3 regions of the Peribacillus sp. JNUCC41 genome follow, and region 1 is predicted to be linked to each of the others. Evidence: riboswitches for the same ligand, from Rfam matches in the RefSeq annotation. Region 1 holds a riboswitch; each other region holds the start of a gene.
What was found. Region 1 has a riboswitch for thiamine pyrophosphate ahead of JNUCC41_RS01570 (ABC transporter substrate-binding protein). Riboswitches for the same ligand answer to the same signal wherever they lie in the genome.

Region 1 (10,273 bases):
TTGTCCCACTAAAGTGATCGGGTTGTTTTTAAATGTAACTGAAGCCATTAATAATTCCTCCTTTTTATGCTATATGTACAAGCATAATCATATTTGTTTTACCGGAATTTTGCAATAAATTGAATTGGGAAATGTGAGACGTGCTTGCACATGTCCGACATCCAAGCCTTTTATGGTGTATTGGCAGACTGCAGCAAAAAGAAAACTCGGCGGGTGCCGAGTCACAGTTAGAAATCTATATCCTGTTTAGGTTCTTGGTACCTGTTTACAGCTGGTTGACTGCCGCCTTGATTACTGCCTTGATTTTGATTACTGTCTTTCTTGGATAGCATGGACTGAATTTTATCGACGACTTGAGGAGCTAAATCCATCATTTTTTCGAGAAGATGCGTCCCTTCATCCAGATGAATCATTTTCACCCCATGGGAACCGACAATCAAAAAGGCAATTGGTGTTATGGAAACCCCACCGCCGCTACCGCCGCCAAAAGGTTGCTTGGAACCACCTTGCTGTCCTTGATGGTTCCCATCCATCATAAATTCGCTGCCACCGGCTGCAAAACCAAATCCCACTTTGGATACGGTTAAAATGACACTTCCATCCGGAGTCTCCACCGGATCCCCGATGATCGTATTCACATCAACCATTTCTTTCAGATTTTCCATAGCTTCTTTCATTAAACCTTGGATCGGATGATCTGACATTTAAATTCCTCCACTCTAGAACGATTGTTTATTGGAATCACCTGATAGCTTCGCTAATTTCCTGGATTTGAAATGCGGCTTTCCGCCTTTCCAATAACGAAGCAGTTTTATTCCAGTCACCATAGCCTGCCCGATTCTAAATTGTAATATGCAGGAAATCTTCGTGTTTGCCTGCCATCTCTGAAAGTCGGGTGTAATGGAATAGGAGGGCATGATCCGGAAATTGAAATAGGTTGTCAGCACCCCGATGATCGAACCTTTAAGTGCCCAGCATGCTCCAGTTAAAACACCGGTGTGTGCAGCGTTTTTAGTACCGACCATACTATGCCAGGTGAATTTTTTGACTTGGACTTTCCCTGTGAATTGACGGAGGATCCCATGAAATCCGATTATATGCTGAAGCATTTCCAGACTGTCTGCGAATCCGTCACGCAAATCTTCTGCTGTGATTTTTTTCTTTTCTTCCTTTTTGGTATTTCCGTTCATTTCTTGCTCTTCCTTTACTACTATAGCTGCAGAATCATCTTCCATTTTGATGACCGGAACCTTGAATGTATAGTGAAAAAGCCCATGCCAAGCTGATAATTTAATATGTATTTGATCATTAGTTTGGATACGTTTGTAGTCGATGTACACTCTTACTTTAGTGAAAACAACAATCAGCAGCACCAATATGAGGATACCTATAATCAACAATAGCCACTTCATGCACCCACACCCCTTCAGCCTATCATTATCGGCATATGCAAAAAAAATAAACCTGCAAAAGCGAAAATTCCGCTCTTACAGATTTATGAATGGAAGAATCATCTTCTGATCAACACAACGCCCGTGTCTGCAAAGACATCATGCAAAGCCTGCTTTTTCGGTAAAAGGCCTGCCAAGAGATAGCCAATCCATGTGACTTTTGAAATATAGCGGCCAATCAGCTCCCTGAACAATATCGTCCCCCATGAAATGGTTTTTTTCTCTTCCTTCAATGCAACGACTTTCAGTCCAAAAATCATCTTGCCAAGGGTCTGGTTCAAGAATTTGGTCATTAAAACAAAATATAGGAAGAATACGACCCCCGTTAAGAAGCCCTCTGCGGAAAACCAGAGGTCATCTGTCCCTTCATAAAACTTGAAGATCGGATGAATCAAAATCCGGTTCAAACTTCCGATAACCAATAAATCTGCTAAATAGGCCCAAAACCTCATCCAAAAACCAGCAAAATGCACTTTCTTGACTCCGTCATCATCCACAGTCTTACTGGCTGGTGTAAATTCCTGCTGAACGGGAACCTCTTGATCTGCCATTAGATTGGATGAAGCGATTTGTTCATTGTTTTCATTTCGTTCCGTCATCCTTCAGCCCCCCTATTCCGCATACAAATACATTAAGCGTGGAGAATTTGAAGAGGAAAGGATTTTTGTCAAGACTGCCGTTTCCACATCATTTCCCAACATTTTTTGCGCACCCATACTGAATAATGAACCGAAACCTGCCTCATCTGTATAACGGATAACTTGAGCATCCTTTTTACCGATATCCGTTTTCATTGCGGCAATTACATCATCCAAATGACCGAAATCATCGATTAGATGGTTTTCTTTAGCCTGACGCCCATCATAAATGCGTCCATCGGCAATTTCCCTTACTTCCTTCTCTGTCATTCCGCGTCCGTCTGCAATGACTTTTACAAATTGATCATAAGAATTATTAATCATGTTCTGCAGTATTTCTCGTTCTTCCCCAGTCATTTCCCTGGTTGGACTCATTATATCTTTGTGTGGTCCGCTTTTGATGGTTTCGAACTCGACACCATACTTCTTGGCCAGCTTCTCGTAATTATACCCATGCATGATGACGCCTAGTGAACCCGTCATCGTTTCCGGGCTAGCATAAATCTTATCGGCTGGTGCAGAAATATAATATCCGCCTGAAGCCGCCATTGATCCCATGGAAACATAAACAGGTTTTTTCACTTTCTTGATATCTAGGATCTTGTCATAGATCTCTGCACTTTCGACGACACCGCCGCCTGGAGAATTCACCCGAAGGATGATTCCTTTGATATCATCATTTTCCTCTGCCATCTTCAGCTTATCCATGAAGGCCCGGTGATTATATGTTGCTGAACTAAGTAATGAGGCTTCTCCTGTATCTTGAATCGTGCCCTCTACATCAAATACGGCAATAACATTTGAGAAATCATCACCTTCTATGACTTCCTCGTTAAATGCACTTTCGGAAGCAAATAATTCATCAATGATATTTTCCGTATCCGCTGTAAATAGAGTCGTAGCCGCCCCAACAGCAATAGAGACAAAAAATAAAACGGCTGCGATTCCAAGTGCCGCCCAACGCTTTCCATTCATCTGTTTTCCCCCTTAAATATATGTATCCTTCTTACCATACGAACTAATGACAAAAATGTTTCATTCCATGATAAACTAAGACATATAAAATTGTAGCAAAGAATCCTCAAATTGGAAATGCATTGGTCCATTATGCACAAATTGCATTTATCGTAAACAGGATAAAGAAAGCCCTTTCATCACCATACATACTAGGGGGGAACATGATGAACACTCGAAGGAATATTTATTTTTTCCATGCACCGAATGCAGAGATGATTAGCAAGGTAGAATACTTGTCGGACTTGGCTAATCAACATTCGTATGAAGTCATCCAGGATTTCACGAAAGCAAACATCATCGTAAGCATCGGTGATGACGGCACATTCCTGCAGGCAGCCCGGAAAACCGGATTCAGGGATGACTGTTTATATGCGGGCATTTCCACCACAGGTAACTTGAATATGTATTGCGATTTCCACTTGGAAGACAGTGATAAAATGATCGATGCCATGACAAAAGAGCAAATCGAGGTCCGTAAATACCCAACCATCGCTATCCAATTGGACGATCAACCCTCCTTTTATGCCCTTAATGAACTCAGTATCCGGTCTTCCATCACCAAAACGTTCATCATGGATATTTTCATCGATCAACTCCATTTTGAAACTTTTCGCGGGGACGGAATCATCATTGCGACTCCGACTGGAAGCACCGCCTATAATAAATCGGTCAATGGATCTGTTGTCGATCCCCTCCTCCCTTGCTTTCAAGTGAGCGAGCTTGCTTCCGTCAATAATAATACCTATCGGACCCTAGGTTCCTCATTTATTTTAAGCGGTGATAAGACGTTGACCGTCCACCTTGAAGAAAACGGACCAAGCTATCCGATCATCGGAATGGACAATGAAGCACTAAGTATCAATCATGTCGAAAAAGTAAAGGTCCGGTTAAGCGGTAAAGTCATCAAGACCGTTAAATTAAAAGACAATTCCTTTTGGGAAAAGGTTAAAAGGACCTTTCTATGAACTAAAAAAGGTACCGGGTATGGTAACCGGTACCTTTAAATATGATAAAAATCTTTCGTATTTTGATAAAGGATTTCATAGACATCCTCAATCGGCAATCCTTTAATCGAAGCAATCTGGCGCACACTGTCATGCATCATGCCGGGATGGGTCCATTTCCCATTGAAAACCCCTTCAAACGGCCATGGTCCATCCGTTTCAATCATCATCAGCTTAAGTGGGTATTCCGAAACCAATACCTGTATTTCCCTCTCATAACAAACATCAGGAGTAATCGAAATGCGATAGTCCTTTTCGGCCATTCTTTCGACTGTCCGGATATCGCCTTTAAACCAATGAAAGTGTGCCTTTGTGATTTGATGCTTATCCAAAAGGTCGCAAACGATGGGTGCATCGTCATGTACGGCATGGAGGATAACCGGCTTTTCAACCTCTTTAGCTAAGGTCAGGAACCTCTCCAGTATCGCTATATACGCTGACTTATCAATATCGGGATTTTCCTGCCTTAAATAATAGGGCAGCCCAACCTCACCTATGGCAACCATATCTTGATGATGTTCCCGCATCCAGTTCAAAAGTTCGTTCACTTCTTCATCACTTGGGAGGGGCTGCTCAGGATGAAAACCAAAGGCAGGCTTTATTCGTGAATCCTTCAGTGAGAGCTGATAATTATTAATCGAAGAAGCCAAATTCATGGAAACAGACAGTAAGGATTCCATATGAACCTTTTCCATGTCAGTCAGAATCTGCTTCCGCTTAACAACGTCATACCTGTCCAAATGGATATGACTGTCGATGATCCTCAAGTTTAATCGCCTCCCTTAAGTAGAAATAGTTGGCTTCAGCGCTGCATATAAGTCTCTCTTCAAATGAAAAAACTCATCACTAAGAAGCTGTTCTTCACTTCTTGGCCTTGGAAATGGAATTTCCACTTCTTTGATGACAGCAGCCGGTTTTGCTGATAACACATAGATTCTATCTGAAAGGAAAACTGCTTCATCTATGCTATGTGTAACAAATAGCACCGACCTCCGATTTTCTTCCCAAACCGACAATAGCCATTTTTGCATTTGCAATCTTGTCAGTTCATCCAAGGCAGAAAAGGGTTCGTCCAGGCACATCAAGTCCTGTGGACTTAAGATACTCCGGATGAATGCGGCCCTTTGCTTCATGCCTCCAGATAATTCATGCGGATATGCTTTCTCGTACTCTTCTAATCCGGCTTTCATCAATAGGGCTTTTGCCTTTTCTTTATCTCTGATCCCAGCAAGTTCACTTCCAAGCAAAACATTTTCCACTACCGTCCTCCAAGGTAAAAGGGAAGGCTGCTGAGGCATATAGCTGATATGGCCCTTTAAGCCGTTTATCTTTTTGGCACCCAGTGAAATGATTCCCTGATCCGGCTTCAAAATGCCGCCGATCAAGTGGAACAATGTACTTTTACCGCTGCCTGATGGCCCAAGGATCGTGACAAATTCCCCTTCATCCACATGGAAATTCATATTCTCCAATATATTCTGTTTACCATCGAAAGAATAGGAGACATCTTTAATTTCCAGATTCATCCCTTTTCCCCTCCTTTCTCTTCCAAGAAACTAAGTATTTCTCCAGGACGGTGATGATTCCAAAAAAGATCAGGCTCATTCCCATGATGATGAAAATGGCAACAAACACCCGATCTGTCCTGAACGCAGAGGAAGCGAGAGTCATATAAACACCAATCCCCGATTTTGCTCCAAGCCATTCCGAAATAACCGCACCCATTACACTATAGGTGGCCGAAATTTTCAGGCCGGAGAAAATGAACGGAATCGAGTGAGGAAGTTCCAGCTTCCAAAATAACTGGCTTTTTCCCGCTCCCATCATCTTGAAATAATGCTTAAGTTCGTACGGTGTCTGGCGTAAACCATCCAATGATGCAACCGCAACCGGAAAAAAACATACAAGCGATATCACGATTAACTTAGGCAGCATGCCAAAGCCAAACCAGATCACCAAGAGCGGCGCCAGAACAATGATGGGTATATTTTGTGATAGTATGAGCAGAGGATAAACCGCATCCTTCACACCTGGAAATAGGCGTAAGATTGCCGCGATCAATAAGCCGATGCAGCTTCCAATAAAAAAACCCGACAACGCAAGCTCGGTTGTGGATATAAGGTGTCCGTATAGATTGCTGGACGACTCAATTCCTTCAATGAAAATGGCCGATGGAGCGGGAAACAGCCATTCTTCGACTTTCAATAAAACTGTCACTGACTCCCATACTATCAGCAACAATAATAAAAGAAAGAAGGGAGCCCCCTTCTTCCAAATTCCCCTTCCGTTCATGCCCTATATTTCTCCGTTAACGTATCCATCGTTATCCCGCTTGGCTGATATAATATTTTCACTTGGGAAATGACATTCGGCGATCCTATTTCAATCATTCTTACATTCATTTTTTCTATCACGGCAAAAAGTTCGGAAAGCTCACCCTCCATTGTCGTTTCAAGCGGGTGAACCTCATACTTGACACCTGATTCTTCAATGATCTTGATTGCTTCATCGACCATGGGGATGACATTTTCCCCTTTAGGAATGATCTGTATGCTAATTAATGAGTTGGCCATTGTATTTCCTCCTATTTTGGTAAAAATTCATTTGTAAATGCCTTTTCAGGATTGAAATCACCTTCAAGAAGCTTATTTTCAGTCATCCAATCACTGTAATTCTTCCAAATTGCAAGCTTTTGCTCACCCCATCGCGGAGCATCATCCTGATACTTGTCTGCCAGCCACTCCTGGCTTTTCTTCACTAGTTTTGCATCAAGATCCGGTGCAGATTTAATTAACATGTCCGCTGCATCATCAGGATTCTTGATCGCAAACTGGTACCCTTTCGAAGCTGCATGTACGAATGCTTTAACAGTCTCCGGATCTTCTTTTATCATCTTTTCATTCGTAGTCAATACAGGCGTATAGTAATCAAGCTTATCAGAGTATTCGGTTAAGTAAACCATATTAAGCTTTTCATTTCGCAATTCAGCCTCAATCCCTGTCCATCCATAATAAATCCAGGCAAAATCTATATCCCTTTTAACCGAAGTGAAAAAATCCGTGTCTCCTGTATTGACTATATCCACTTTATTTACATCCGCATTTTCTTTTTTCATGAGTGAATCAATGATGGCCTTTTCAACCGGAGACCCCCAGCCACCATACGTTTTCCCTTCAAAATCCTTGGGAGTTTTAATGTTCTTTGCCTCAGGTGAAGCGAATCCCGAGGTATTATGCTGGATGACGGCAGCTACCGAAACAATCGGCACGCCCTGCACGCGGGCCTGCGTTATGCCCTCCTGGTAACTCACGCCAAATTCAGATTTCCCTGAAGCGACAAGCTTATCAGCCCCGGCTTCACCTGGCATGATGATTTCCACATCAAGACCTTGTTCTTTAAAATAACCTTTTTCCTTGGCTACATACAATCCTGTATGGTTTGTATTAGGTGTCCAATCGAGCACGACCGATACTTTTTTTAATTTTTCATTTCCTTCATTTTTAGATGCTTCTTCTTTTTCATTAGTTCCGCCTGCACCGCATCCAGCCAAAAGGAACAACGAAGTTAACAGTGGCAAGAATTTATTCAAGTCATTATCCTCCTACACATCATATAAGATCCATATGCCGGAACCATAATGGGGCTCCAGGGTTTATTCAAATACTGGATGAAAAAGCAAAAAACGCCCGAAGATGGATTCGGACGTTAACATACAAAACAGAAAGTCAGTAATAATATGTTCCCTCCGCTGGCATCATCCAGATCAGGTTCAAAGAGTCAGCATCTAAAGGATGCAATCTCAGCCAGCAGTACTGGCCCCCCTACATTTCTCGTACATATGAACTTTTCTCTCTCATTATATCAATTCATGGGGAAAAAGGAATACTAATTTGCTTCTTCTCGCTAATCGGAGAGGTATTCCTGCACTCTAGGATTTCTAGCAAAACATCTTTTGGAATAAAAGCAAAAAAAATTCTGCCTCTTTTCATTCCAATCATTCTCAGCTGTCACGTTCCAAATAGTCAATTCAAAGCTTGCATTCATATAATGAGCATTATATGTAAACATTTTTGTTTACCGGTTTTATAAACCGTTCATTTCATAAGTAAAAGGTGGATATGATCATGATAAAGATTAATCACAAACGGTTAGATGTCAGTCAAATCCAACCAGGAATAGTATCTGCGAAATCACTTGAAATCGTCCAATTGCTGGCGGAGGATTCCAACATTTTTGAATATCGGAACTTTAGAATGTTTAATTTCGAGATACAACTGAGGAACCGGGTCATTGCGGCAGCTATTGCGTTGGATAAAAGTAATGCAGAATTTTCCACACTTGAAGAATCGGCATCCAATCAACAATATTGGCACCTTTCAAAGGATGGCACCTTTACCCTTCAGCCAGGGGTTCTCCCTCATGCTGCACTCGTTGATATTTTCATAAATGGAGGGCTTTATGCTTTTGAATGCGGGACTGCAATAGTCGTCACTTTTTTAAAGGCCATTTTGGATTTGATCGGCCCTAGGAATTTCGACGACCTTTTTTCAAACCTAGTTTTATATGACTGGCACCCTCCACAAAATATGGAACTCATTGTTCATAAAGGAAGGGATTATTTACCAGGTGATTGCCTTTACTTCAAAAACCCTGAGCACGACCTGGCAACTCCTGAATGGCAAGGTGAAAATGCCATATTATTAGGAAAAGACCTCTTATATGGCCATGGGATCGGGATTACCAGTTCACAGGGAATCATCGATGAATTAAATAGCAATAGAAAGCCGTTCGCCACCATATCGGCATTCCTGACAGATCATATCATTTTCCTGGATAGTTCCTTCTATAGTCAATTCCAACAAAATATCCCCCGTGCAAAGTCCGATTACAGTCCTGTCAGCCTTTCCAATTGTATTGTATCAGAAATAGGTTCGAGTTTTTACCTTTCATGACCCGGGCATTTTCTCCTAACCGGCATAAAAAAATGCTTGGAGAGAAATCTCCGAGCATTTTTTGTTATTCACGCACCAATATTCCCTTTGCCTTTGAACCTGCGGGCACTTGCCTGACCCCATTTCGTTATGGATAATGTATAAACAGCCAAGGCTGACCATATGAACAAAAAGGCTAAAAGGTGTGCTTTGGTAAAACTTTCATGATAGACGAATACCCCGATCAATAAAGATAAGGTCGGAGCGATATACTGAAAAATGCCAAGCATCGATAACGGGATCTTCTCCGCCCCTTTCGCAAAATATAAAAGAGGCAATGCCGTGACAATCCCGCCGCCCACCAACAGCAAGCTTGTACTTCCCTCTGTAAAGAATTGCATTTCTGATTGGTTCATCAAGTATATCAGGTAACCCAGGGCAAGAGGCGTTACCATCATCGTTTCGAGCGTCAGCCCGATCGCCGATTCGGCCTTGATCATTTTTTTTGCCAGACCGTATAATCCGAACGTCATGGCCAAAACAAGAGAGATCCACGGGATGGTGCCGAAATGAATGCCAAGGATCAAGACTCCGATTCCTGCAAGCAGGAATGAAATGATTTGGGCCCGGCTCAGTTTTTCTTTTAAGACTATCACTCCCAATAGTACACTGACTAGCGGATTGATATAATATCCAAGGCTCGTGTCGAGGATCCGTCCTGAGTTAACGGCCCAGATGAACACTCCCCAATTAGCTGTAACAAGCAGTGACGCCGTTAGTAATGCCGTAAAGAGTTTGGGATTTCCCATTATGTTTTTGACATAATCAAGAAACGCTTGCCATTTTTTCATGAACATCAATAAAACCAGCATGAACACGAAAGACCATAATACCCTCTGAGCTAAAATTTCTGTTGCACCGACTCCCTGAAGGAACTTCCAGTAAATCGGCACGACTCCCCACATCATGTAAGAAAGGGCTGCATAGATTGCCCCTTCTCTTTGTTCATCCACTTTCATAACAAGCCTTCTTTCCATTTACATTCCTTTATCTAATTCCATCTAATAATTTTGTATTTCCATTTCTTTTTTTGCAACTGTTATTTTTTATCATACATGATTTTGTCATCGATGACCGTCATGACCGCCTCTGCTTGTAGGAGATCATCCGGCGCCACAGCAAAAACATCCAGATTAAATACGGTAAAATCGGCATCGTACCCTTCATTGATC
Region 2 (10,273 bases), 2.3 Mb from region 1:
AATCGATCTTCAGATGACCAAGGATGGAAGATTGATAGCCATGCATGATGAAAAGGTGGATCGTACAACGAATGGTACAGGACTGGTGAAGGATTTAACGCTGGCAGAAATCAAGAAACTGGATGCCGGTTCATGGTTCAATGAACAAAATCCACAATTGGCAAAGGAGGTATATGAAGGGGTAAAGGTTCCCACTCTTGAAGAAGTCTTTAAGAAGTTCGGAAAGCAGGCCAATTACTATATCGAAACAAAGTCCCCTGAAGTATATCCAGGAATGGAAGAAGAACTTCTGCAGGTTCTAGAAGAATATAAAATGGTGGATTCAAAAGGCCGTACCAAGAATATATTAATACAATCGTTCAGTAAAGAAAGCCTTATGAAGGTTCATGACATGAATCCAAAGTTACCGCTTGTGCAACTCTATTCTTATAAGAACCCAGCAACCATTTCCGATGAAGAATTGGAATCCGTTAAGGAATATGCAATTGGCGTTGGCCCGAACTTCAATAAGGTTGACGGACAATATGTGAAGATGGTTCGCAGTCATGACCTTCAATTCCATCCATATACAGTAAATGATAGAGCGGATATGAAAAAGGCTCTTGAATGGGGTGCAACGGGGCTGTTCACTAATTATCCTGATGTATTCAGCGAGGTACTAAGAGAGTACAAGCATGATAATCACGATGAAAATGGGAGTTTATAAGGTTACTATATAATTGCTTCATATGTGAGTCCCGGTTTTCCGGGGCTTTTTTTGTATTGAAGGGCATTTGATTAGTGGGGAAATTGGGTGGTCTTAGGCTTAGCGGTCTTTTTTGACGGGTATAACAAATGTATTAAAAATATTTTAGGAGGTTGATTATGAAAGCTGTCACTTTTCAAGGAGCAAAAGAGATACAGGTAAAACAAGTTGAAGATCCGAAACTGCAGCAAAAGGATGATATCATCGTCCGAGTGACTTCAACGGCTATTTGCGGATCCGATCTCCATATATATCAGGGTGCTTTGCCCACGCATAAGGATTATGTCATTGGCCATGAACCGATGGGCATCGTTGAAGAAGTGGGTTCGGGAGTAACGAAGGTGAAAAAAGGGGACAGGGTTGTCCTGCCTTTTAACATTTCTTGTGGGCACTGTTATTATTGTGAACATGATATGGAGAGCCAATGTGATAATTCCAACCCAAATGAAGCGGTGGATACAGGCGGATACTTCGGTTTTACGGAACGATATGGGAACTATCTAGGCGGACAGGCTGAATATTTAAGGGTCCCATATGGAAACTTCATGCCGTTTGTCATACCAGAGTCATGTGAGCTTGAAGATGAAGCACTATTGTTCATGTCCGATGTGCTGCCAACCGCATATTGGAGTGTAGAGAATGCTGGCGTCAAGAAAGATGATACGGTAGCGGTGCTTGGCTGTGGGCCGATAGGCTTGATGGCTCAGAAGTTCGCTTGGATGAAAGGCGCAAAAAGGGTCATTGCAATCGACAATCTTCCTTATAGGCTCAATAAGGCAAAACAGATGAATAAGGTTGAGGCGTATAACTTCGACGAGTATAACGATATGGGCAGCTACATTAAGGAAATCACTTCAGGCGGGGCCGATGTGGTCATCGATTGTGTGGGTATGGACGGCAAGAAATCAACGATCGAGGCGATTGAGCAAAAGCTGAAACTTCAGGGCGGAACGTTAAGCGCGATCGAGATTGCACTTAACGGCGTACGTAAATTCGGTACGATCCAACTGACTGGCGTATACGGATCCAAATATAACATGTTCCCATTAGGCAATTTATTTGAAAGGAACATTAACCTGAAAATGGGGCAAGCACCTGTCATTCACTACATGCCAAAGCTTTTTGATGAAATCACGGATGGAAAGTTCGACCCTACGGAAATCATATCCCATAAAGTCCCTCTCGAAAAAGCGAGTGAAGCTTATCAAATCTTTAACGATCACGAAGATGAATGCATTAAAGTGGTGTTAAAGCCTTAATCTTAAGCTTATAAAAAGTCCAATGCATGGAGTTGCATTGGACTTTTTGGATATGTTCACAAATGGTTAATGGTGTATTATGGATAAACGTATAAAAGAGGTGTGAAATATGAATGATAATTATGCCTTTGTACGGAAGAAATCAGGATTACACTGATTTTTTCCGGAAATGTGACGACTGACCCTTCAGATGATGAAGGAGCATATGATTCAAAAAGAAGAGTTGATTTAATAATAAGATGCATTGCCAAGTGAACTTGAATAAGGGGTTTGGGTAATGAGATGGAGTATTTTTATTATATAATGATAATGACAAAAGGAGGATGTATAGATGGTATATAATTCGGCAGCAGAACTTTGTGAAGGGTTTGGGTATCCGCCCGTTCACGTTAAATTGACGATAGAGATCGTCGATAAGAGATTGGGACCTGTAACGGCGGAAGCAGAGATTGCCATCAAGCCTGTTAAGTCAAAGGAATATCTAGAAGTATTGGTGGAAGAATTGGAATCGGAGCATATCTTTGCTGATGAAAATGGCAGTATCTATGGCAGCTTCGGCATCGATCAAAGTATCCAGATATATGATGAAGTCTTGGCTACAATTCCGTTCGAAGAGTTAATAGGAAAGGAAAATTGGAAAGAGACAATTGCGGAATCAATCACTGTGGATAAGCTAAAGGAACAACTGGGGAAATCCCTCAATGATTATCAATTCAGTGATTTGAGCGGGAAATATAAATTCAGGAAAAGATGTACGATAACGGAACTTCAATTCATAGAATAAACCAAAACTGGAGAAGGCGAAATGCTTTCTCTTTTTTCAATGCCATTATAATCAAATGCTGATAGTGACACAATCCGTAAGAGTTTTTAAACATACACAATGTCAAGAAGAGATCAGTAAGGTTTTTTATGGTTGCAACATACATTTTTTTATGGTTTTACATAGGGTAATATATTGATAAGGACTTTTACAAGAAAACGAAATGTATATTTTAAAAGGTAAAAAGGAGAATATATGAAAATTGGTTTGGTACGGCATTTTAAGGTGGCACATGAATTTCCCACTGGGAGACCTGTTACGGCGGATGATATGAGGCAATGGTTTGAGGATTATGATGCAGCGGATATCATTTACGGTACGACTTTATTTGGTGTGGAGGAATGGCAGGAATGTTATTGCAGTGATATGTCGAGAGCTGTCAAGACAGCCGAACATATCTATCCAGGTACGGTTCATCGGATGGAGGAGCTGCGGGAAATACCTTCCCCTCCACTTAAAGGAAAGGTTAAGCTGCCGTTCATCCTTTGGGCCATCTGGATCCGCTGCTGCTCGGTAATCAACAAGCAGACAAGGGCGGAAATTAAGATCGCTGAGCAAAGGATCAATAAAGTATTGGATGAGGTCTTAGCAAAAGGGGACAGGGATGTTCTGATCGTGAGTCATGCCGCCCTCATGGTATATATGAGGAAAGAGCTGATACGACGGGGGTTCACAGGTCCAAAGTTCAAGATTGCCAGTAATGGAAAGCTTTATGTATTTGAAAGATGATAAAGGGAATATATTAGGTTTCCCATCAGGAAGGGAAGGTCATTTTTGCTTATTTTAAGAAAGAGGAAGGCATTTGCCGAATAGTTATTCTTTTTTTATTGGTTGTGGTTTATTATTGTAATAGTGTAATTTTTGCGAATTCAATAATAGGGAAAGAGGGGTGGACATTTTGCTGAAGGCAGTTTTTTTTGATTTAGATGATACATTACTTTGGGATCAGAAAAGTGTAAAAGAGACTTTTGTGGCCACATGCGAAGTGGCTAAGGAGAAATATGACCTGAATGTAGACGAGTTTGAAGAGGCTGTGCGAAAGGAAGCACGTGAGCTTTATTCTTCTTACGATACATATGCATTCACTCAAATGATCGGAATCAACCCATTTGAGGGATTATGGGGAAACTTTCAGGATGATCATGATGAATTCCGGAAGATGGCCGGGATTGCACCGGCTTATCGGAAAGAAGCGTGGACGAGAGGTTTGAAGGCATTAGGGATCGATGATCCGGAATTTGGGCTTGAACTGGCAGAACGATTCCCGGCCGAGAGACGCAAAAAGCCATTTATCTATGAAGAGTCCTTCCGTGTTCTCGATGAATTAAAAGGGAAGTACAAATTGCTATTGCTTACGAATGGGTCTCCTGAACTGCAAAATACCAAACTTGAAATTACGCCTGAACTGGTTCCTTATTTCGACCAAATCGTGATTTCAGGCGCTTTTGGACGGGGTAAACCAGATGCCTCCATTTTTGAGCATGCTTTGGAAATCATGGAGCTTGATAAGGATGAAGTATTGATGGTCGGAGATAATTTAATGACCGATATCCTTGGAGCATCACGGGTAGGCATAAAGTCAGTTTGGATAAATCGCCATGATAAGGAACGGAATGAAGTGATTCCAACCTATGAAATCAAGCATTTGGAGGAGCTTTACCCAATTCTTGAGAGCTTGGGGAATTAATTAATGGCCCTCTCCAAATAACAGATTTTGGAGAGTTGTAATGAAAATATTAGGTCTTTCAAATTATTTACAGAATGAAAAGGGTGATATATAGTTACCCTGTAATCAATTAAATTATTCAGACTAGGGGTGTCCAATAAAAGTTGGGCTGAGAGAGAAGCGCTTAAGCTTCTTAACCCTCAGGACCTGATCTGGTTCATACCAGCGTGGGGAAGTTAGAATCTACTAAACAATGACATTTCAATTGGTCATTTCTGTAGTCATACTAACGTTAGCCGGGTCTTAAATATGAGATCTGGCTTTTTCGTGCGAAATGGATTGGATTTTGTCCTTTTTAAATGAACTTAAAAAGGAGAAATGAAATCATGATGAGTAATTCTGTAAATGACATGAACGTTTCAATTATGTCCAGTTTTGCCGGGAGTAAAAAAGTGTATGCTGAAGGATCTAGACCCGATATTAAAGTACCTATGCGTGAAATTAAGCTAAGTCCGACTACAGGGTCATTCGGCGAAGAAGAGAATCCGCCTTTACGAGTTTATGACACAAGCGGTTTTTATACGGATTCAGATTATCCCATTGATATTCGTAAAGGTCTGGCCCCGATTAGACGAAGCTGGGTTCTGGAACGGGAAGATGTTGAAGAGTATGATGGCCGTGAAATAAAGCCCGAAGATAACGGGTATAAAAAAGTTGAGTCACAATCCAATGCCGAAGTTTTTCCGGGATTGAAAAGAAAACCATTGCGTGCAGTGAAAGGGCAAAACGTAACCCAGCTCCATTATGCCCGTAAAGGTATCATCACTCCAGAAATGGAGTTCATTTCGATCAGGGAAAATGTGGCCCCTGAGTTTGTAAGAGAAGAGGTAGCTAGCGGGCGGGCTATCATTCCAGCAAATATTAACCATCCTGAAAGTGAGCCCATGATCATCGGACGTAATTTTCATGTGAAAATAAATGCGAATATTGGGAATTCGGCTGTCAGTTCATCGATCGAAGCTGAAGTGGAGAAAATGACTTGGGCTACACGATGGGGTGCAGATAATATAATGGATCTTTCCACAGGAAAGAATATTCACACGACCCGGGAATGGATTATCAGAAATTCACCTGTTCCAGTTGGGACGGTTCCGATATATCAAGCATTGGAAAAAGTGAATGGAGTCGCGGAGGATTTAAATTGGGAAGTTTTCCGGGATACATTAATCGAGCAGGCTGAGCAAGGTGTCGATTACTTCACCATACACGCTGGTGTCCTTTTGCGATACATCCCCATGACAGCCAAGCGAGTTACGGGAATCGTTTCCCGAGGGGGCTCCATCATGGCACAATGGTGCTTGGCCCACCACCAAGAAAGTTTCCTCTATACTCACTTTGAAGAGATTTGTGAAATCATGAAGGCGTATGATGTCTCTTTCTCATTAGGTGACGGCCTTCGTCCTGGATCCATTGCAGATGCAAACGATGAGGCACAATTTGCTGAATTGGAAACACTTGGGGAACTGACGAAGATTGCTTGGAAGCACGATGTTCAAGTCATGGTGGAGGGCCCTGGTCACGTTCCGATGCATTTGATTAAAGAAAATATGGATAAGCAGCTGGAAGTCTGTCAAGAAGCGCCATTCTATACTCTGGGACCATTGACAACGGATATAGCTCCTGGATACGATCATATCACTTCTGCGATTGGTGCTGCCATGATTGGATGGTTTGGAACTGCCATGCTTTGTTATGTGACACCGAAGGAGCATTTGGGACTTCCGAATAAAGAGGATGTTCGGGTAGGGGTCATAACTTATAAAATTGCGGCCCATGCAGCTGACCTTGCTAAAGGCCATCCGCATGCAAGAAAACGGGATGATGCCCTTTCGAAGGCTAGATTCGAATTTCGTTGGAGAGATCAATTCAATCTTTCCCTCGATCCTGAAAGGGCGGTCGAATATCATGATGAAACTCTACCTGCTGAAGGTGCCAAAACAGCCCATTTCTGTTCAATGTGCGGCCCGAAATTCTGCAGTATGAGAATCTCCCAGGACATCCGTGATCTGGCAAAGGAAAAGGGTCTGGGTTTTGAGTCGGTAATCGATGAAGGGCTTAAAGAAAAAGCGAATGAATTCAGGAAAACGGACGGGGAAATCTATCAATGATTCCGACGAGAGGGAGAATTCGATGAATCGGGTAATCCAGATAAAAGTTGAAATGAAACAGTTGGAAAATCAATTGGAACAGCTGAAAAGAGAGCTGGACATTTTTCGGGAGAATTGTAATCATGAATTTGTAAACGATGATTATAGTCAGCAGTGTACAAAGTGCCACTTAATCGAAAGTCTGCAATGGTAGTGATGCCTTAATTGTCCTTTCATTATCTAATCCCCTTAATCATGTTGGACATTCGATCACAAAACATGATTAAGGGAATCTTTCATTACTATTTACATACTTGTTTTATTAATATGAAGAGGAGGGGGGACAAGCCAGCCTTTTTCCTTATTCAATCTTAGGAAGTCAGCACCCAATGCAGCTTTATTCGTATGGAATTGCGCAAACATCTGTGCAATATCTTCGCGGATGCATTGACCCATCATTTGGCTGCAAGCAACTAATCCTGCATTAATATCGATTGATACTGAAGCAGAGATTTCAGGATCTTGAAGACGTGCCCCGACGGGGAATATCCTCCAAGTTAGCTTTAGGCCTTTCAGGTGGTGAGGGAGGCAGTCCTACATTATTTTCTTTTAATAATGATTCAAGTTGGTCATGTTCCTGTTTCCCTTGATTGATCACTTCAACAAGCAATTTATGCAGGTCCTTGTCGCCAGCATAGTTTGATGACAGGCAATCAACCCTTTTGTAGTTGTTAGAAATGCCCATGTCCCAAATACCTCGCCGTAATGCATAGGCTCATCTTTCGGATTTCCGCTTAAAATTCCCATAACCATCCTCATTGAAATTCATTAACGGGTTTAAGTTACCCTGAATTTATCCAAGCATGCATCGTTGCTGTTTGGGAAATGCTAGAGGGATTTTACTCCTTTCTTGATAACATTCATCACAGAGCATTTCATTTCTATCCATGTCAGTAACTTGAAACGTCCTGGCATGGATTTTTTTTCTTCCGTTTCATCAGTACAATAGAAGTATTTATGTGTCATTAGAAATCCTCCCATTGAAATAAATGTGTTTATAGTTTAAAACGTCACGTTTTTATTATACAGAAAACATGTCTGCAGCTTAATTAGTCTTCTTGGAAGAGTTTAGATTGAATAATCCAGTTGGGGTTCAACATACTAAACTTGTTCGCATCATTGATAAAACGAGGAGGGAAATACAATGCAAAACCAATATCAACAAGGTCAAGTACACCAGAACATGCAAACGGGGGCAATTCCCCCACAAATGAATCACGGTGGTCACGAAGTATTCGATGTACATGAAGTGTTGTCGGGAACGATTGGTACTTTAAACACGTATACTCTTTTGCGTCAGCATGTCAAGGATCAGGAATTACTTGACATCCTGGATCGTCAATATCAGTTCATCCAAGATGAATATAATATTTCATTGGAGTGCTTCCAAACGGGCCAGGATCCTTCTAAACGGACTCAGAGCTACAAAATGAATCAAGATAACGATTTTATATATGGATTGACACCAACGCAGCCAAAGAAACCTTTGCAATCCGTCTCGGAAATTACGGATGAATGCATTTCAGGCTTGATGCTTGGAGCTGTCAAGTCTGCAGCATCCATGAAAGCGATGGCAGCGCTTGAAATAACGAATCCGGTGGTTCGCCGCGTATTTGCAGATTCCGTTCCGAACTGCATTGAAATGGCATATGAGATTTCGATATATCAAAACAAACATCATTACTACCAAGTTCCACAGCTTGCACAGCAGGATATGCAACAAATGTTGAATTCGTATGCACCTGCACAAGGAATTAACAACAACATGAGTCATTAAAAGCATTTGTTAAGAACATAAAAAAGGGATAGGACTAACTCTCCTATCCCTTTTTTATCATTGTTTCATCTGATTTATTTCCTGGATGCTTTCCTGGACGAGGGTTACAGCCTGACTCATGGTGGCTCCTCCGCCAAATGCTGCGGTCACGCCAATGGCTTCAAGAATTTCTTGTTCGGAACAGCCTTGATCAAGACATCCTTTTGTATGATAGATAATACAGTATTCATCTTGAGAATATAAGCTTATTCCTAGTGCGATAAGCTGTTTTTCTTTCTGGGATAATTGACCTTCTTTAAAGCACTCTTCCGTAAATGAATTGAATTTCTCTGCGAGATCAGGCATTTTATGCGTAAAGACACCGATTCCAGCTTTATAATCACGAAGAGCATTTTCAGTAGAATTATTAGCTTCGAATTCCATTTTCCATTCAGCTCCATCCTAAATTTTTTTTATCAAAAATTAGTATGAGCTAAATGCTGGATGAATAAACAGAAACATGGAGTTTACCTAAGTAATCATGGAACCGTCCTTCCTACAAGGCAAGTGAACCCTTAGGCCGGGTGGCTTTGAACCATTGATAGCAAAGGATGCAGATAAGTGCAACGTCAATGGCATCACCGGCATAGTACATTAGCATTCCTCCATTTTCCGCTTGTTCCTTGGTGACTCCGGTTGGAGGGTGGGCAAAAACATATTTAGAAAGGATATCATGGCCGGCTAGTGAAATTGTAAATACGATAGCTCGAAACATGAAGCTGAACCTGTGTGGCGCAGGGTCCATATAGATCATGGACGCAGTGAATAGATAGCCGGCTATGAACACGTGAAAATGCACCAAGGCATGTAGAAGAGAATTTTGATGCATCAACCCATATAACCCAGTCGTATAAAGTATCCAGAGTCCCCCAATATTAAGCGCGGAAGCAGTGATTGGATGACTTAAAATTCGCAGCGGCCAACTTTTCAACAACTTTGAAAGGAGTCTTGCTGATTGTACATCAAGTGTTCGCAGTGCAAGAGTTATAGGTGCAGCAAGCACGAGTAGGATGGGTGCAATCATTCCAAGCAATAAATGACCAACCATGTGCGCGGTGAAGTCCAGATGCCCCCGATTGGCCATGGGGCCTATAACTGCAAAGGCTGCACAAATGGTGCCAAGAATCCAAAAGAAAGTACGGTATAAGGACCATTTTTTATAGCGGCGGTTCGAAAATACGACAGCTGCGATATAAATAATTATAACAAGTGAGAAAAGAATCAATAAAATCGGTTCAATACCAGTTCCATTTTCATGAATATGTCCATTACTGTCCATTGCGGCCGTCTTCTTTCATTTTAAGTAAGCTGCTTCTTGTTTGAATGACAAAGCTAATGCCGATCAGTATCATGATTGCGGCTGCAATGTTCCAGATCAAGTCGTATGGGAGAATATCGACATTGTAACGGATTTGATGGAGACGCATTAGCTTGTGCTGGATGGTCCCATCATATAACTGAAAAGCACCTGCCCCAAGCAAAACTCCTCCTATCCACCTTTTCAGCCATAATCCCTTTCGGCGGCGAAGGTCAGCGAACATGAACAGAGACCCGACCGTTGCGAACCAGCTTAGGGCATGAAATAAACCATCCGAGACAAGTCCGATGCTGGATGAGGACTTGTCATAGAAATGATGCCAATGTAATAGTTGATGAAAGATGGCCTCATCGATGAATGCCACCAATCCGATCCCGAATAGAAAACCGGACCATAGATTACGAGCGGAATAAGTATATCGTAATTCTGAAATGGATTG
Region 3 (10,273 bases), 1.6 Mb from region 1:
GGTGGGGTCAAACGGAAGATGGCTTGGTAACCTTGACGAGACTTGAAGATCCAGAAGAAAAACTGACGAATACCGACGGAATTCCGTTTCCGGGAATGGAACTAAAGGTCGTAGATTTTGAAGGGGAGGTGTGTGCCCCGAATATAGAAGGCTCTTTATTAGTAAGGGGTCCGGCTCTTTTTGTCGGCTATTTTAAACGGATCGATGATACTTTAGCTGAATTTAGTGACGGATGGTTCATTACCGGTGATCGAGCATTCATTGATGAAGAAGGATATATTCGAATTTCTGGAAGAAACAAAGACATTATCATACGTGGCGGTGAAAATATTCCAGTCGCTTATGTAGAAAATGTATTGTATGAACACCCGGATATTTCTAGCGCTCAGGTTATTGCAGTTCCAGATTTCCGACTTCAGGAAAAAGCATGTGCATGTATCAGCATGAAAACGGGGAAGAGCCCGATCACGATGGATTCTATGCAGGAATTTCTCTCGCAAAAGGGTTTGGCCAAACAATATTGGCCTGAATTTCTTGAAATTATGGACGACTTTCCTCGTACGGCAAGCGGGAAAATCCAGAAATTCCGGCTCCGGGAAATGATAAATGAAAAGTTAGTCGACAAGATATAAGCAGTTTAAATAAAACCATATTGACTAAATGGTGAAAGTGGAGGGAAATATATGAATAAAAGAATCGCATTTATTACCGGTGCCGGAAGCGGAATTGGCAGAGAGATTGCAAAAAAATTGGCTTCTCGCAATTTTAACATCATCGTGGCTGATATAAATCATAAAAATGCTGAGGAAACGGTTTCTTTAATCGAAAATTCGGGTTTTGGAGCCAGAGCGGTCCATTGTGATGTAACGAAATTAGAAAGTGTTAAAAAAGCCGTTGAAGAAACAGTGAATCATTATCATAAAATAGATATATTGGTTAATAACGCAGGCTGGGATAAGGTGGAACCTTTTTTAAAAAGTGATCCTAGCACTTGGAAAAGGATTATCGATATTAATTTACTTGGCCAGATCCATACTTGCAAGGAAATTTTACCGCTCATGATTGAAAATGGTTACGGAAAGGTAGTAAATATTGCATCTGATGCAGCTAGAGTAGGATCAAGTGGAGAGGCAGTTTATTCGGCTGCTAAGGGAGGGGTGATTGCCTTCACAAAAACGATAGCAAGAGAAATGGCACGTCACAAACTCAACATCAATTGTATTGCGCCAGGTCCTGCAGATACGCCCCTATTTCAAGAAATAGGCTCATATAATGAAGGTATAGCAGGTGCCTTGGAAAAAGCGATTCCATTTCGCCGGCTAGCTCAACCAGAGGACATTGCCAGTGCTGTTGCCTATTTCGTTTCGGAAGATGCAGGGTATATTACGGGTCAAACTCTTTCCGTAAATGGTGGATTAACAATGGTTTAAAAATCAATATAGTTGGGTGGTTATGCAAGATTGAAAGGCTAGTAAACTTAAAGCATTAGGTTGAAAACTTTTTCTAATATGTTTGACAATTGGGTTTATCGTGTTAATATAAAGGCAAATGGAAATTAAATATACAATTTGTACCACTAGGGGTGCTTTAATGGTAAAAGTTTATTTTACCGCAGAAGCTGAGATTAAAGTATGACTTTAAGACCCTTAGAACCTGATCTGGTTTATACCAGCGTAGGGAAGTGGGGTCTGGAACGATACGATTCTGTATTTTTTCAAGCACAACCACTTTCTTTACGTTTAAGAAAGTGGTTTTTTGTTTGCAAAAAAAGGGGTGATAAAAGGCTTTTTCTGTAAGATTCATTGAAAAATACAATTTGGAGGTAAGGGACATGAAGTTTTCAGAGGAAATCCGTCGGGAAGTTGATCACATTTGGGAAGCTAGTTTTAATCACCCGTTTGTTGCAGGAATAGGAGATGGCACATTGCCATTGGAATGTTTTCGTTTTTATGTCATGCAAGATGCCTATTATTTATCTCATTTTGCCAGGGTTCAAGCTTTAGGGGCAGTCAAAGCTACAGATTTACATACAACAAGCAGGCTTGCCGGCCATGCACAAGGAACATATGAAGCGGAGTTGAAACTTCATGAGAATTTTTCTGAGAGATTAGGCATCACAAAAGAAGAAAGGGAAAATTTCAAACCCGCCCCGACTGCTTATGCTTATACTTCCCATATGTATCGTGCAGCTTATTCGGGACATTTAGGTGATGTTATTGCAGCCATCTTGCCGTGTTACTGGCTGTATTATGAAATAGGTGAAAAGCTGCAAGGTTGCATACCCGAAGAGCCGATTTATCAAGAATGGATAGCGGCGTACGGAGGAGAGTGGTTCCGCACTTTGGTGGAAGAACAAATTGCGAGGCTGGATGAGATTGCTGAAAAAGTAACGGACGAAGATAAGGAGAGAATGAAAGAGCACTTTATCCTGAGCAGCCAATATGAATACTCATTTTGGGAAATGGCTTATCGTTTAGAGAGATGGCCTGTGCACCAGGAAACACTGGAAGTATAAAGGAGAATGAAATAATGAAAAAAGGATTGAAATTAACGGATATATTAGTCACGATCGTGATTTCGGTAGCATTTGGAATCGTTTATATCCTTTGGGGTTCGATTTACTATTCCGTTAAACCATTAGGATTACATCTGGATCAACTTATTTATGGAATGTGGTTTATAGCTGGCCCCGCCGCCTTTTTAATTTTACGGAAACCGGGTGTGGCACTTTTGGCAGAGATTGCTGCAGCTTCCGGGGAATTCTTTCTAGGTTCTCCTTGGGGGCTGACCGTACTGTTATATGGGGTGGTCCAAGGCTTGTTCGCGGAACTGGTGTTCATGGCGTTCAAATATAAAAAATTCAATATGTCGGTGGCCGTTTTAGCTGCGGTAGCTTCCTGCCTTGCATCCGTACTAATGGATTTTGCATATGGGGAAATTGGTGCGCTTTCCACTTGGAATCTATCTTTATTCATGATAGCGAGGTTTGTGGGTTCCATTTTCTTTGCAGGTGTGACTGCCTATTATCTAGTTAAAGTCCTGGAAGCGACAGGAGTAACTAATCTTGTTCGTCCGGTTTCAAATAAAGATTATGCAGAACTGGATCAAAATTAGGTTGGGTGCCATGGAACCAATCATTTCTGTAGAGAAGTTAAGAATGAAATATCCCGGTGATGAATCTTTGATTTTCAAGGACCTATCCTTATCGTTTGATAAAGGAGAAAAGGTACTATTGTTGGGACCATCAGGATGTGGTAAGTCCACTCTTTTGCAAGTGTTAAGCGGATTGATTCCGAATTCCATCGAAGTCCCGATGAAAGTTGAAGAAATGAAAGGCCCTTCTTCATGGGGGTATGTTTTTCAAGACCCTGATAGTCAGTTTTGCATGCCATTTGCCGATGAGGAAATCGCCTTCGTCCTTGAGAATCTTTCCGTCCCTAAAGATGAAATGAAAGGGAAAATCCAAAATCATCTCCGTAAAGTAGGATTGAACCTAGGCCATACAAGTATAGAAACATTGTCAGGCGGGATGAAACAGCGTCTGGCAATCGCTTCAGTATTGGCCCTTGAACCAGAAGTGATATTTTTGGATGAACCAACCGCCATGCTTGATCCGGAAGGAACAAAGGAAATCTGGGACTTGTTGAAGGAAGTTGGTCGAGACAAAACGGTTATAATCGTCGAGCATAAAATTGACCATGTTTTAGAATTCATCGATCGAATCGTGCTTTTTAATGATGACGGTCAAATCATGGCCGATGGTCCAAGAGACTCCATTCTTTCACGATATAAATATGAAATGAAAGAATATGGAATATGGTTTCCAGGTGTTTGGGATGAATATGTAAATGAGCATGAACCCATTCGTGAACACCAATTTACAGATGGTTCACTCCTTATGCATGTGCAAGGATTTAGCGGTTTTCGGAATAAAGAGGAAAAAATCAAGATTAAAGAGCTGAAGGTTCATTCAGGGGAATGGATTGTAATCAGGGGAGAAAATGGCGCGGGAAAGAGCACTCTTTTGCATGCACTGATGCAGTTCATAAAAACGGATGGTAAGTATGAATTAATGGGGACCCCCATTAAAAGAGTGAAAAGCCCAACGGAGGATATGACGTTTGTCTTTCAAAATCCTGAGTTTCAGTTCGTTGCAAATACTGTATATGAAGAGATTGCCTATTCATTGCGGTTTGACAAACGGCCTCAACAAGAAATAGATGAGAGGGTCCGCACATTGCTTAAAGTGTTCGGCCTTATGGCACATCGGGATAAACATCCGTTTCAATTATCAATGGGTCAAAAGCGCCGCCTAAGCGTAGCTGCTTCAATCGTAATAGATAAAAAAATCATTCTCCTTGATGAGCCGACCTTTGGCCAAGATTCGAAAAATACCTTTGCATTACTGGAATGGTTTGAGGAATATCGAAGGCGCGGAATAACAGTGGTCATGGTAACTCATGACGATCATATTTCAAAAAACTTTGCAACCAGGATCTGGACGGTTAAGGACGGAAACGTAATAAGTGATGAAAACATCGCGCAGGCCGGATTTTTGGAGACTGAAGTTTTATCACTTTAAAAGGAGTGTCATGTAGATGAATGTTTCAAATACAGAAACATGGCTCCATAGAATTAATCCAAGCCTTAAACTTGGTGTACTGATCGTGTTATGCATCGTGGCGTTATTCATTCATGACCTGAATTATATGATGAATATCACCATTGGCGTATTACTTTTATTTTTGTTTTTTACCGGGCATTCGATAAAACGAATCTTACTTTTATCGATTCCCTTTTGTTTCATTTTTATATCCACCTCTTCCGCAATGATATTATTCGGGCAAGGGAAGACGCTCTGGTTTGAGTGGGGCCTAATATCGATAACGGAAGAAAGTTTCATGAGGGGAATACTTGTGGGCTTTCGAGCTTTGTTCTTTGCGGCCCTTGGTTTAACGTTTTCCTTAACGACAAGGCCAGTGAACTTGTTTTATTCGTTAATGCAGCAAGTGAAGCTTAAACCGAAGTATGCCTATAGTTTCATGGCGGCATTAAGGCTGATTCCCATCATGATGGAGGAGTTCCAAACGATACGAAACGCGATGAAGGTACGCGGTTTCGAAAGGGGAAAAGGGCTAAGATCGGTATATTTTAAGATGAAAGCCTATTCCATCCCGTTGTTATCCGGAAGCATAAGACGTGCTCACCGAATCGCGGTTGCGATGGAGGCAAAGCGATTTACAGACACTCGGGATCGAACATACTATTATGAATTTGGGTTTTCAAAAAAGGATCATGGTTTCATTTTGTATTTTATCATCCTGCTGTTGGCCGGCTTTTATCTATCGATTCAATTCCCGTTAGTATCTATTTGATTTTATGAGATTGTAATTTTACTAGTTAGGGGTTCTTAGTATGAATGCACATGAATTGCATATTATTTCTACTGGGAAACAGCCAATTGAAAAGTTTGTCGAGATCGCTTCAAACATTCAGGAACATGTTGATTTCTTTTATCTAAGGGAAAAGCAAATGAGTGCATCGGAACTCTATCGAGCAGTGACCCTATTACATGATAATAAGATTCCGCTTTCTAAGATCGTCATTAATGACCGGATGGATGTAGCCTGGGTACACAAAGTATTTGGTGTGCAATTGGCTTTTCATAGTTTAGATGCGGGAGTCGTAAAAGGAGCTTTTCCAGGGATGAATATTGGCTGTTCGATCCATTCCATGGATGAAGCGAAAGCCGCATTCAGCAAAGGAGCCAATTACGCGATTTATGGACATGTTTTTGAAACGGATTCAAAAATCGGACTTCCTCCTAAGGGAGTTAAGGAGCTTCATGCAATCACAAGAAATGTCAATATTCCGATAATTGCGATAGGCGGGATAACACCTTTCAATTGCCAAGTCGTGCTGGATGCGGGGGCGCGCGGAATTGCCGTCATGTCAGGTGTGCTTGAAGCCGAAAACCCGGTTAGAGCCGTTAAAGAATATTCGAAGTCTTTGGGAAAGGAGACATTAGATGAATTCCATATATGATGCAATCATTGTCGGGGGAGGAGTAATAGGTGGATCCATTGCTTTTCAATTAGCCAAACGAGGCAAAAAGGTCCTTTTATTGGAAAAAGATAGACTCGCCAGTAAAGCATCCAGTGCTGCAGCCGGGATGTTAGGGGCACAATCCGAGTTGGATGCTGATAACCCGCTTTTTACATTGGCAAGCCGAAGCAGAGGGATGTTTCCTGCACTGGCGGAAGAATTAAAAGACATAAGTGGAATAGACATCGAATTAGTGAACAAGGGCATGTTTAAGGTGGCGCTAACGAACGATCAGGTAGCAGAGTTGAAGAACATGATCAGAGTCCAGCAAGATGCGGGACTTGAGGCTGAATGGCTATCGACTGCCGAAATGAGGAAAACGGAACCGCTTCTATCGGATGAGATTAAGGGGGCCATGTTCATTCCGAAGGATGGACAAGTTTCTGCCACTAGGCTTTCGCTCGCATTTACTGAATCTGCAGCTGCCCTTGGTGTAGACATAAAGGAATTCGTTCATGTCTCCGATTTAGTTACGGAAAACGGATGTGTGACGGGAGTGGTCACGAACATAGGTGGATTTTCAAGTGAAAATGTCATCGTGGCAGGTGGGGCTTGGAGTGCTTTCCTCCTTGAAAAATCAGGGATGGGACTCAATAGTTATCCAGTAAAGGGTGAGTGCTTTTCCGTCCGGACCGATCGTCCATTGCTTGAAAAGACAATCTTCTCACATGGCTGTTATCTTGTACCCAAAGTTGGCGGAAGGATCATTGTCGGGGCAACGGTTAAAGCGAACACTTTCGATCAAAAGGTAAGTCTTGACGGGATTTCTACGTTAATAGAAAAGGCAGCGCAATTGCTTCCGGCGATTAAAGGAACCGAATTGGAAAAGACATGGGCAGGTATACGGCCCCAAACTGGGGACGGCTTGCCGTACTTTGGTGAACATCCTGCATGCAAAGGACTTTTCATTGCAACGGGGCACTACAGGAATGGCATCCTGCTTTCTCCAATTACAGGTGTACTTATAGCTGATCTTTTAGAAAGGAAGACAAATGCCGAATGGTCCGCTTTTCGATTGGATCGTTCGGTACAGACTCTTTTTTCTTAATGGAGGTGGATGAATTGGAATTGATTATTAACGGGGAAAAAATAAAGATTCCTGCTGATGAATCAACAGTTACAGGGCTTTTGCAACACTTTGATTTACATCAAAAAGTGGTGATCGTTGAATTGAATGATGAAATATTAGCAAAAGAAAGTCTAAGTGAAACACTTTTGTCAAATGGAGACAAGGTAGAGATTGTACATTTTGTAGGAGGCGGATGATATGTTAAAGATAGGTTCTTATGAATTTTCTTCAAGATTGTTATTAGGTACAGGAAAGTATCCAAACTTTGATGTTCAAAAGCAATCAGTGGAGGTTTCGGAGACGGAAATATTAACATTTGCGGTCCGGAGAATGAATATCTTTGAAGCAAGTCAGCCCAATTTTTTAGAAAAGCTTGATTTGAAAAAATACACACTCCTTCCCAATACAGCAGGAGCTAAAACTGCCAAAGAGGCAGTGCGCATAGCACATCTTGCAAAGGCATCTGGCTTATGTGACATGATTAAGGTAGAAGTCATAGGCTGTCAAAAAACATTGCTGCCTGATCCGATTGAAACCTTAAAAGCTGCTGAAGAATTAGTGAAACTGGGATTCACCGTATTACCCTATACTTCTGATGACGTGTTGCTCGCTAAGCGCCTGGAAGAAGTGGGGTGCCATGCAATTATGCCTGGCGCTTCACCAATTGGCTCTGGTCAAGGCATTATAAACCCACTGAACTTACGATTCATTATGGAACAATCTGAGGTTCCTGTAATTGTCGATGCAGGGATTGGAACGCCCTCCGATGCAGCAATCGCCATGGAATTAGGGGCGGATGGCGTATTGCTTAACACTGCTGTTTCCGGCGCAAAAGACCCTGTCAAAATGGCGAAAGCAATGAAACTTGCCATTGAGGCAGGTCGATTAGGGTATGAAGCAGGAAGAATCGCAAAAAATGATTACGCGATAGCAAGCAGCCCAATTGAAGGATTGAGCATTGGATGAATGAACGTTATTCACGACAAGAACTTTTTGGCCCCATAGGGGAAGAAGGGCAATTGAAAATTCTCAAAAAACATGTTTTGGTGATTGGAGCGGGTGCTCTCGGTACGGGAAGTGCAGAAGGTCTTGTACGAGCAGGGATTGGGAAACTCACCATTGTGGACAGAGATTATGTAGAGTGGAGCAACCTTCAAAGACAACAGCTTTATTGTGAAGATGATGCTAAAAAAAGGATACCGAAAGCAGTGGCAGCAAAGAATCGTTTGAAGGCGCTAAATTCGGACGTTATCGTAAAATCGCATGTGGCGGATGTCTCGGTAGATGAATTGGCGAAGCTTGTTGAAGGCGTGGATCTAATATTGGATGCCACAGATAATTTCGATACCAGGATGCTTATAAACGATACTGCGCAAAAATATAATATACCTTGGATTTACGGTGCCTGTGTAGGGAGTTATGGGATAAGTTACACGATAATCCCAGAGGCGACACCATGTTTGAATTGTTTGCTGGAAACGGTTCCAATTGGAGGACTGACATGTGATACGGCGGGGATCATCAGCCCTGCTGTTCAAACGGTCGTTGCCCATCAACTGGCGGAAGCATTGAAAATCCTTGTGGAAGATTTTGGATCACTAAGAAACAAAATCGTTTCATTTGATCTTTGGAAAAATGAATATTCATCCATAAATGTAGCGCAATTAAAAAAAGATTCTTGTTTGTCATGCGGGTCAAATCGAACGTACCCCCATCTCTCCTATTCAAATCGAACGAAAACAGCCGTTTTATGCGGAAGGGATTCTGTCCAGATTCGGCCGGCGATGAATCTTGAAAGAGACTTAGCGGAAATCGAAAAAAATCTTCTCGCACAAGGTGGTAAGATCGTCAGGAATCCTTATTTACTTTCATTTACGATCGGAACCCATCGGTTGGTCATTTTTAAAGATGGGCGGGCGTTGATTCATGGAACAAAAGATATTTCCGAAGCAAAAACGTTATATCATCGTTATATTGGCTGAACTGTAATCATGGAATGACAAAGACTTAAAACGCTAAAATCAGTGGCCCATATAATAGGAAGAAATCGAAAATTCCTTTTATGATTTATGTGCTTCACAAACGTAAAACGAAAGCGGTGTCTGCCTTTTCCGGGCGGCACCGCTTTTTTTTGGAACGATTATTTAAGCAGCCTACATATCATGACTGCTATTATGCTTCTGACGGGAGTGCTGTCTGTTTTTCACCTTATGAGAACCGCTTAACGGTGCAGGTTGACCTGGGTTATTTCCTTTAGGTGCATTTTTTCGAATATCTTTACCATCGTTTTTGTTCATGTGCGATCCCTCCTATCTCTTAAGATAATCAGTCCGTGAAATTTTATTCACATACATATATTTGCAAACCTCGTACATGCTATGGATGGACACTAATTAAGGAGCTGAACCAAATGCAGGATAAACAAGATAAGCGAAGGACTTTCCAGGAAGCCCAGCAAAGTTATCAACAAGTATTTGATGTATACTCATCCATTGAGAAGAGCGCACCGAATTACGGAACGGAATTGAAACATGTGAAACAGGAAGTGAACGAGGCCTATCAGCAAATACAATCCGCTTTAGTCACCGCTTCCGAACACCAGAAAGAACAATTAAAAAAATTCGAACAGGATATTCAGGCAATCGTCAATGAGGTCAATTCAGAGGAATATTGAGTGGCAGGTTCCATCATTGTGAGTATTTCGCGTTTCACTTATGCATTTCCTGATTTTAGAATGGAATAGGCTTTTTGAAAAAAGCAGTACATCTGCCATTGCAAAAAGCCTATCCTATTTAAAGCCTAGAAATGAGGGAAATCATTGGTTTTTCTTTCTTTTTTTATTATTTTGCCTTTGCATTTCCGATAATGGCGGTTCATTTCCCAGTTCATCATTGTATCCTGCTCCATTGCCTTGCGCTTTTGCTGCATTCATACCTGGAATAACATGATTTGCCTTTTGTTTTGTCATTTCGACACCTCCACCCATAGAATGCGATAATGTTGAATGATTATGTATGAAGTGCTAATATGTTTTGCTGGAATAATTTATCAGGCTACAAATTGGGGTATTTTCAATAAAATGCATATGGGTAAGGCTTC

Region 2: another riboswitch for thiamine pyrophosphate. It lies ahead of thiC (phosphomethylpyrimidine synthase ThiC); the one in region 1 lies ahead of JNUCC41_RS01570 (ABC transporter substrate-binding protein).
Region 3: another riboswitch for thiamine pyrophosphate. It lies ahead of tenA (thiaminase II); the one in region 1 lies ahead of JNUCC41_RS01570 (ABC transporter substrate-binding protein).

What each region holds. Positions count from the first base shown of each region.
Region 1 covers NZ_CP062163.1:313,971-324,243, forward strand. Annotated here, with positions in the region: gene tpx (thiol peroxidase) at 1-48, opposite strand, end outside; gene ytfJ (GerW family sporulation protein) at 228-704, opposite strand; gene JNUCC41_RS01530 (DUF2953 domain-containing protein) at 720-1,412, opposite strand; gene JNUCC41_RS01535 (RDD family protein) at 1,511-2,050, opposite strand; gene sppA (signal peptide peptidase SppA) at 2,063-3,064, opposite strand; gene JNUCC41_RS01545 (NAD kinase) at 3,271-4,071, shown strand; gene JNUCC41_RS01550 (TatD family hydrolase) at 4,107-4,877, opposite strand; gene JNUCC41_RS01555 (ABC transporter ATP-binding protein) at 4,893-5,636, opposite strand; gene JNUCC41_RS01560 (ABC transporter permease) at 5,620-6,402, opposite strand; gene JNUCC41_RS01565 (thiamine-binding protein) at 6,399-6,683, opposite strand; gene JNUCC41_RS01570 (ABC transporter substrate-binding protein) at 6,695-7,699, opposite strand; TPP riboswitch at 7,834-7,943, opposite strand; gene JNUCC41_RS01575 (protein-glutamine gamma-glutamyltransferase) at 8,235-9,062, shown strand; gene rarD (EamA family transporter RarD) at 9,131-10,060, opposite strand; gene JNUCC41_RS01585 (amidohydrolase) at 10,141-10,273, opposite strand, start outside.
Region 2 covers NZ_CP062163.1:2,653,936-2,664,208, forward strand. Annotated here, with positions in the region: gene JNUCC41_RS12975 (glycerophosphodiester phosphodiesterase) at 1-706, shown strand, start outside; gene JNUCC41_RS12980 (zinc-dependent alcohol dehydrogenase) at 865-2,004, shown strand; gene JNUCC41_RS12985 (hypothetical protein) at 2,336-2,788, shown strand; gene JNUCC41_RS12990 (histidine phosphatase family protein) at 3,023-3,556, shown strand; gene JNUCC41_RS12995 (HAD family hydrolase) at 3,726-4,514, shown strand; TPP riboswitch at 4,630-4,744, shown strand; gene thiC (phosphomethylpyrimidine synthase ThiC) at 4,880-6,661, shown strand; gene JNUCC41_RS13005 (hypothetical protein) at 6,684-6,854, shown strand; partial or broken gene JNUCC41_RS13010 (DUF3231 family protein) at 6,947-7,447, opposite strand; gene JNUCC41_RS13015 (hypothetical protein) at 7,529-7,666, opposite strand; gene JNUCC41_RS13020 (spore coat protein) at 7,845-8,477, shown strand; gene JNUCC41_RS13025 (carboxymuconolactone decarboxylase family protein) at 8,535-8,900, opposite strand; gene JNUCC41_RS13030 (cytochrome c oxidase assembly protein) at 9,013-9,795, opposite strand; gene JNUCC41_RS13035 (DUF2243 domain-containing protein) at 9,785-10,273, opposite strand, start outside.
Region 3 covers NZ_CP062163.1:4,192,821-4,203,093, forward strand. Annotated here, with positions in the region: gene JNUCC41_RS20365 (AMP-binding protein) at 1-632, shown strand, start outside; gene JNUCC41_RS20370 (SDR family NAD(P)-dependent oxidoreductase) at 684-1,430, shown strand; TPP riboswitch at 1,569-1,697, shown strand; gene tenA (thiaminase II) at 1,832-2,515, shown strand; gene JNUCC41_RS20380 (ECF transporter S component) at 2,530-3,114, shown strand; gene JNUCC41_RS20385 (ABC transporter ATP-binding protein) at 3,125-4,582, shown strand; gene JNUCC41_RS20390 (energy-coupling factor transporter transmembrane component T family protein) at 4,599-5,375, shown strand; gene JNUCC41_RS20395 (thiamine phosphate synthase) at 5,416-6,045, shown strand; gene thiO (glycine oxidase ThiO) at 6,029-7,153, shown strand; gene thiS (sulfur carrier protein ThiS) at 7,168-7,371, shown strand; gene JNUCC41_RS20410 (thiazole synthase) at 7,373-8,140, shown strand; gene JNUCC41_RS20415 (thiazole biosynthesis adenylyltransferase ThiF) at 8,137-9,156, shown strand; gene JNUCC41_RS20420 (small acid-soluble spore protein P) at 9,328-9,471, opposite strand; gene JNUCC41_RS20425 (hypothetical protein) at 9,585-9,848, shown strand; gene sspO (small acid-soluble spore protein SspO) at 9,990-10,142, opposite strand.